DNA from 2 places in the Glutamicibacter sp. NPDC127525 genome. Region 2 is predicted to be linked to the other one. Evidence: predicted binding sites of a transcription regulator. Region 2 holds the regulator's gene; the other holds the start of a gene.
The links. The regulator HrcA, encoded in region 2, represses chaperone genes, less so after heat shock. The targets are predictions, from matches to a motif close to TTNGCACTCGNNNNNNNCGAGTGCNAA.

Region 1 (3,326 bases), on a different contig from region 2:
CGGCGTTGGACAGGGACTCGGAGAGTTTCTGCGCATGCTTGCCCCAGAGCAAAGCCGCCGGAGGCCGCGGACGGTCATTGAGCGCGGTGAGGATGGCATGCAGAATTGGCGCCCAACCCAGCTTCTGATGCGAGCCGGCATTTCCAGCGGCTACGGAGAGCACCTGGTTCAACAGCAAGACGCCTTCTGAGAGCCATGGACTGAGATCCGGATGCGCAACCGGCTCCAGCCCCAGATCGGACTGCAATTCCTTGTAGATATTGGCCAAGGAGCGCGGCAGCGGACGCACCTGCTTGTTGGCCGCGAAGGCCAAACCATTTGCGTGGCCGGGTGTCGGATATGGGTCTTGGCCAATAATTAGGACCTTGACTTCGGACAATGGCAGGGTCAGTGCGCGGAACATCACCTCCGGTGCCGGCAGGATCTGTTCACCGGCCGCCGAACGGGCCGCCAAATCGGTGGCCAGGGAACGCAGCAACGAGTCCTGCTCGCTAAGTGCCCGAACCCAGTCTCCAGCGATAAACCCGTGGTCGGCCATGGATTGGGCGCCATGGTAAAACGGGAAATCCGCCGCTTCGTACACTGGTGTCCGAGCTGGCTGGGGTGCATCGAAAAGTGCTGGCTGCAAATCGTCCATAGGGATAATTGTGCCGTTTTTCTGGCGTGCCTGTGCTCGGCCACACGGTGTTAGGCAAGCAGATTGGTTAGAATATCGGTGGTATGTCTACCGATGGTGGATTACATGCATAACCGAAACCCGAGAAAACTGGTCCAAGGACAGAGGTGAGAACGTATGGCTGAGAATGAATTGCTGGTGGATTTCGTCATGAACCCGGATTCGGAATTGGACGAGCGTTCGCAACAGATCCTCAACCTGGAAAAGTTGTGGTGGAAGTATGCCGGGGCCAAGGAACAAGCCATTACCAAGCAGTTTTCGATGTCGCCGACGAATTACTACCAGCTGCTGAACCAGCTGATTGAAACCGACGCGGCACTGGCCTACGACCCGATGTTGGTCAAGCGCCTGCGCAGAGCACGTTCCACAAAACGTCGCGTGGGCGGTAAGGTCGGCACGGGACGATAACCCTGCCTGCCGTGACCAATCAGACCTCGAGCAAGGACAAGAATGACCAACTACCCGCGTGACGAATTTGATCGCGTTCCGGAGTTCAGCACCCGTGTGGGTTCGCACCACGCCCACGGATGGGCGCAGTCCGCCGCGTCGAAGTCAACCGGTGGGAAATTGCGCTGGGTAGTGCTGACCGCTGTACTCGTGCTGGTGATCGGTGCCTTGTCCTTCATCTTCGGCCCTCAGCTCAAGGAGACCCTCGCGACTTCCACGGGAAGCGACACCTCGCAAACCCAGGAAGTCACCGCTGAGCCTTCCGTGGAACCCACACCTAGTGAATCCGCATCGCCAACGAGCACCATCGATGACGAAGACGTGCTCTACGGCCAGCTGATTGGCGTGTACAACGCGGCAAGTGTTGCCGGTCTGGCTAATGAAGGCGAAGACGCCATGGCCGAAGCCGGGTTCACCAGCATTGTGGCCGACAACTGGACCAGGCCCGCAGAAGTCTCCACGGTTTATTACATGTCCGAGTCCTACCGGACTACCGCTGAAAAAGCTGCAGAAATCCTGAATATCGACGAAGTTCTGCAGACCAGCAACATTCCGAACCGGGTCACCGTGGTTCTGGGCTCCGATGACACCCTGGGGCTAAACGAATAATTCGTTCATAATTCCATTCGCTCAGAGCCGATCGGCTTGCACTCGCCATGCGAGAGTGCCAATATTTGTATTAGCACTCATGCGTTGCGACTGCTAACGCCGGTCGGCTTTTGCGTTCTCCAAGAACTTCATGAAGCACCGGACAGCGGATGCAGGGCGTGGGAGTGGAAAATACCTCAGATAGCGAGAGCTGAAACGGTTGCTGGCCCGATGCCGCACCGGTCCACTCGTCCGTCGCGGGCGCTGTCTGTCGGTTGCATTTTCGCAAAATCGTCCCGAAAGGACCGTACGCCACAATGGCTAAGATGATTGCATTTGACGAGGAAGCACGCCGCGGACTTGAGCGCGGCCTGAACACCCTTGCTGACGCGGTGAAGGTCACCCTGGGCCCACGCGGCCGCAACGTTGTTCTGGAAAAGAAGTGGGGCGCTCCTACTATCACCAACGACGGCGTGTCCATCGCTAAGGAAATCGACCTCGAAGAGCCTTACGAGAAGATCGGCGCAGAGCTGGTCAAGGAAGTTGCCAAGAAGACCGACGACGTCGCTGGCGACGGTACCACCACCGCAACCGTGCTGGCACAGGCACTGGTCAAGGAAGGCCTGCGCAACGTTGCCGCAGGTGCTGACCCAATCGCACTGCGCCGCGGTATCGACAAGGCCGTAGAAGCTGTTACCGCTGAACTGTTCGCCGCTGCGAAGAAGGTCGAGTCCAAGGAGCAGATCGCTGCTACCGCTTCGATCTCTGCTGGCGATCCGGAAATCGGCGCGCTGATCGCTGAAGCTCTCGACAAGGTCGGCGAGCAGGGCGTTATCACCGTTGAAGAATCCAACACCTTCGGCCTGGAGCTGGAGCTGGCAGAGGGCATGCGCTTCGACAAGGGCTACATCTCCGCTTACTTCGTCACCGACGCTGAGCGCCAGGAAACCGTTCTTGAGGACCCTTACGTACTCATCGTGAACTCGAAGATCTCCTCGGTCAAGGACATGGTGACCTTGCTGGAGAAGGTCATGCAGTCGAACAAGTCGCTGCTGATCATCGCCGAAGATGTCGAGGGCGAAGCCCTGGCTACCCTGATCCTGAACAAGATCCGCGGCCTGTTCAAGTCCGTTGCTGTCAAGGCTCCGGGCTTCGGCGACCGTCGCAAGGCCATGCTGACCGACATCGCTATCCTCACCGGCGGCCAGGTTGTTTCCGAGGAAATCGGCCTGTCCCTGGACAACGTAGGCCTGGAAGTCCTCGGTACCGCCCGCAAGGTCGTTATCACCAAGGACGAGACCACCATCGTCGAAGGTGGCGGCGAAGCCGACGCCATCGAGGGACGCAAGGCGCAGATCGCAGCCGAGATCAAAAACACCGACTCGGACTACGACCGCGAGAAGCTGCAGGAGCGCCACGCAAAGCTCTCCGGCGGTGTCGCTGTGCTGAAGGCCGGCGCTGCTACCGAGGTAGAGCTCAAGGAGCGCAAGCACCGCATCGAAGATGCCGTGCGCAATGCCAAGGCAGCTGTTGAAGAAGGCATCGTCGCCGGTGGTGGCGTTGCACTGATCCAGGCTGGCGCTGCAGCATTCGAGAAGCTGGTTCTGGAAGGCGA
Region 2 (3,326 bases):
GATGTCACTATTTTTCCTTGTCTTGCTAAGTGTGGTTCCTCTTATCATAGCGACCGCGGCTGGGCGCACGGGGAGATTCGCAGACTAATCTCCAACTATTAGTCAATCGTTAGGAAACCGTAATCTTCGGTCGTGAGAAAATCGATCAATTCTTCAATCCGGCCCAAGAGCTGTGGTTCAAGCTGCCCGTAATGCTGCACCGTGGACAAGAGCCGCTGCCATCCGATGCCGATGTCTTCCGCGGTGGAGTGCGGCCAGCCAAAGGCCCGGAGCACACCGGTTTTCCAATCGGTGCCCTTGGGGATCACCGGCCAAGCCTTGATGCCCAGTGTCGCAGGCTTGATCGCCTGCCATACATCCACGTACGGGTGGCCGAGGATCAGCACGTTTTGCGCTGCACCGGGGACCTTCATCGCCTCGGCAACGATGCGCGATTCCTTGCTTCCGGCAACCAGGTGGTCAACCAGGATTCCCAGGCGGCGCTGCGCGGAGGGGGCGAAGTCGCGGATAGCCCCGGCAAGATCGTCCACGCCATGCAGCGGTTCAACGACGATGCCTTCAACACGCAGGTCGTGGCCCCAAACTTTTTCAACCAGCTCAGCGTCGTGCTTGCCTTCTACCCAGATGCGGCTTGCCCTGGCTTCCCGGGCCTTCAGTCCGGCAACGGCACGCGAACCCGAAGCCGAGACCAGCTTCTGGGGCGGTGCGGCCTTGGCAACGGGATCAATGATCTCCACCGCTTCGCCTTCGAGGAAGAACCCGAAGCCCGCCTGGAAGGAGCGGGTCTTGCCGTGTCGGTCCTCGAGCACGATCACGCGCATGCCACCGGATTTCTCGGTACGGATGACTTCTCCTACCCATCCTGAGGTGGCATCTTCCAGAATCATGCCACGTTCAACAGGGACCTGGCGGAGTTTTTTCGGTGCCGGTGCACTCAGATCCCGTGGTCCCCAGGAGTAATTAGTCACGTACTGCCTTTCGCTGTGATCGAATACGCTCGAAATCCAATGCTAGCAACTGCTGAACGTATTAGACTTGGCACTTGACAGGTTAGAGTGCCAAAGCCGGGCACAGGGAATCCAAGGAGGTGCTGTTGTGACAGAGCCGCGACGCCTAGACGTTCTGCGTGCCATCGTGGAGGACTACGTCCAATCCCGTGAGCCAGTGGGTTCCAAAGCGCTCCTCGACCGGCACAACCTCGGTGTCAGCGCCGCGACGATCCGCAATGACATGGCTATGCTGGAAGAAGAGGGGCTCATAGTCGCTCCGCATACTTCCTCCGGACGGATCCCCACCGAAAAGGGATACCGCCGCTTCGTCGATGAGATCGGCGAGCTCAAGCCGCTGTCGCGGGCTGAACGCGACGCCATCAACAAGATCCTGGACAGCTCCACGGACCTGGACGAGATGCTCAAGAGCACCGTTCGCCTCCTGGCGCGGTTGACCAACCAGGTAGCAATGATCCAGGTGCCGCACTACGACACCGCTTCGTTGAAGAACCTCGATCTGGTCGGACTGGGCTCGGCCCAGGTGCTGATGGTGATGATCGCTTCCAATGGCACGGTGGATCAGCGCATGATGCCGGTCCAGCGTTCCTACAGCGATGATGAGCTGGACGACCTGAAGCTGTGGCTGCTCAACAATTTCGGGGGAGTGAAGCTTGCCGAACTTGCCGGACGGCTCACCCGCATCGAGCGCAGTTCGACGCAGCAGGCCGACCCCCTGGTGGACCAGGTGATCGGTGCGCTGGAAGAAATGGCCCAGGCGGCCAACGCGCAGCGCATCATCATGGCAGGCACCGCGAACCTCGCCCGCGTGGAAGGGGACTTCCCGCTGAGCATAACCCCGGTGCTCGAGGCGCTCGAGGAGCAGGTAGTGCTGCTCAAGCTCTTCTCCGAGCTGGAAGCCGATTCGCGCGGCGTGGCCGTGGCCATCGGCACCGAGCACCACTACGGGCAGCTGTCGGAAGCCGCCGTGGTCGCCACCACTTACGGCACCGATCTGCGCAACAAGCTCGGGGTCCTGGGCCCCACCCGGATGAACTATCCAACCTCCATGGCCTCGGTTCGTGCGGTGGCACGGTACCTGTCGAAGATTTTGGCTAACTAGCCTCGCTGGGCACCGCCCGGCACTACCGAATTTCAAGATTCTCAGGAAAGGACACGGCGAATAACGTGAGCTCGCATTACGAGACCCTAGGCGTCGCCAAGGACGCGACCCCGCAGGAAATCAAGAGTGCCTACCGCAAGTTGGCGCGTAAGCTGCACCCGGATGTAAACCCTAGCGATGACGCTGCAGAACAGTTCAAGCTGGTCACCCGAGCCTACGAAGTCCTTTCCGACCAGACCAAACGCTCCAACTACGACGCCACCGGCGATGAGAACGGCAACGGCCACCCGGGCTTCGGCGGTGGCGGCCAGGGCTTTGGCGGCTTCGGCGACATCTTCGAGCAGTTCTTCGGTGGCGGCCAGGCCCAGGGCCCGGCATCACGCACCCAGCCAGGGCGCGACGCGCTGATCACCATCACCATCGACCTGGAAGACGCGGTCAAGGGCACGGTCTACCCGCTGGAGATGGAAACAGCTGTCACCTGCAAAACGTGCAACGGTTCGTGCACGCGCGAAGGCACCAGCCCGGTCACCTGCGATATCTGCCATGGCGCAGGCCAGGTCCAGCGTCCAGTGCGTTCATTCCTGGGCCAGATGATGACCGTGGAAACCTGTGCGGCCTGCCGCGGTTTCGGCACCACCATCCCGGACCCCTGCCTGGAGTGCAACGGCGAAGGCCGGGTGCGCGAGCATGTGTCCAAGTCGCTGAACGTTCCTGCAGGTGTCGACTCCGGCACCCGCATCCAGCTGCGCGGACAGGGCGAAGCCGGCCCGGGCGGCGGGCCTAACGGCAACCTGTTCGTCGAGATCGACGTGCGCCGCCATAAGGTCTTCGAGCGCGCCGGCACCGACCTGCACGCCAAGATGAGCCTGCCAATGACCGCCGCCGCACTGGGTTGCGAGCTGAAGCTGGAAACCTTCGACGGCGGCCAGTCCATCAATGTGGAGCCAGGCGCCCAGGATGGCGACACCGTCACCCTGCCGGGCCTCGGTGTGCCGCGCCTGCGCGGAGGCAAGCGCGGGGACATCACCGTGCACCTGCAGGTGGAGACCCCGACCAAGCTCGACGCTGCCCAGCGCGATTTGCTCGAGCAGCTGGCCAAGCTGCGTGGCGAAGAACTCTCCGCCGGCCGCGTGGAGCACAGCGGCGGCATGTTCTCCCGCCTGCGCGACAAGCTGAACCAGCGCTAGGCATGAGCAACCACAGCTTCGTCATCG

Region 1: the regulator HrcA is predicted to act here: its motif matches at 1,803-1,829, upstream of groL (chaperonin GroEL).

Annotation. Positions count from the first base shown of each region.
Region 1 is NZ_JBHXVN010000006.1:14,442-17,767, forward strand. It holds gene ACFVHU_RS14235 (uracil-DNA glycosylase) at 1-637, opposite strand, end outside; gene ACFVHU_RS14240 (DUF3263 domain-containing protein) at 794-1,084, shown strand; gene ACFVHU_RS14245 (LytR C-terminal domain-containing protein) at 1,127-1,732, shown strand; gene groL (chaperonin GroEL) at 2,029-3,326, shown strand, end outside.
Region 2 is NZ_JBHXVN010000001.1:317,784-321,109, reverse strand. It holds gene ACFVHU_RS01450 (DUF4870 domain-containing protein) at 1-8, opposite strand, end outside; gene ACFVHU_RS01445 (DUF3097 domain-containing protein) at 99-968, opposite strand; gene hrcA (heat-inducible transcriptional repressor HrcA) at 1,096-2,109, shown strand; gene dnaJ (molecular chaperone DnaJ) at 2,175-3,299, shown strand; gene ACFVHU_RS01430 (16S rRNA (uracil(1498)-N(3))-methyltransferase) at 3,302-3,326, shown strand, end outside.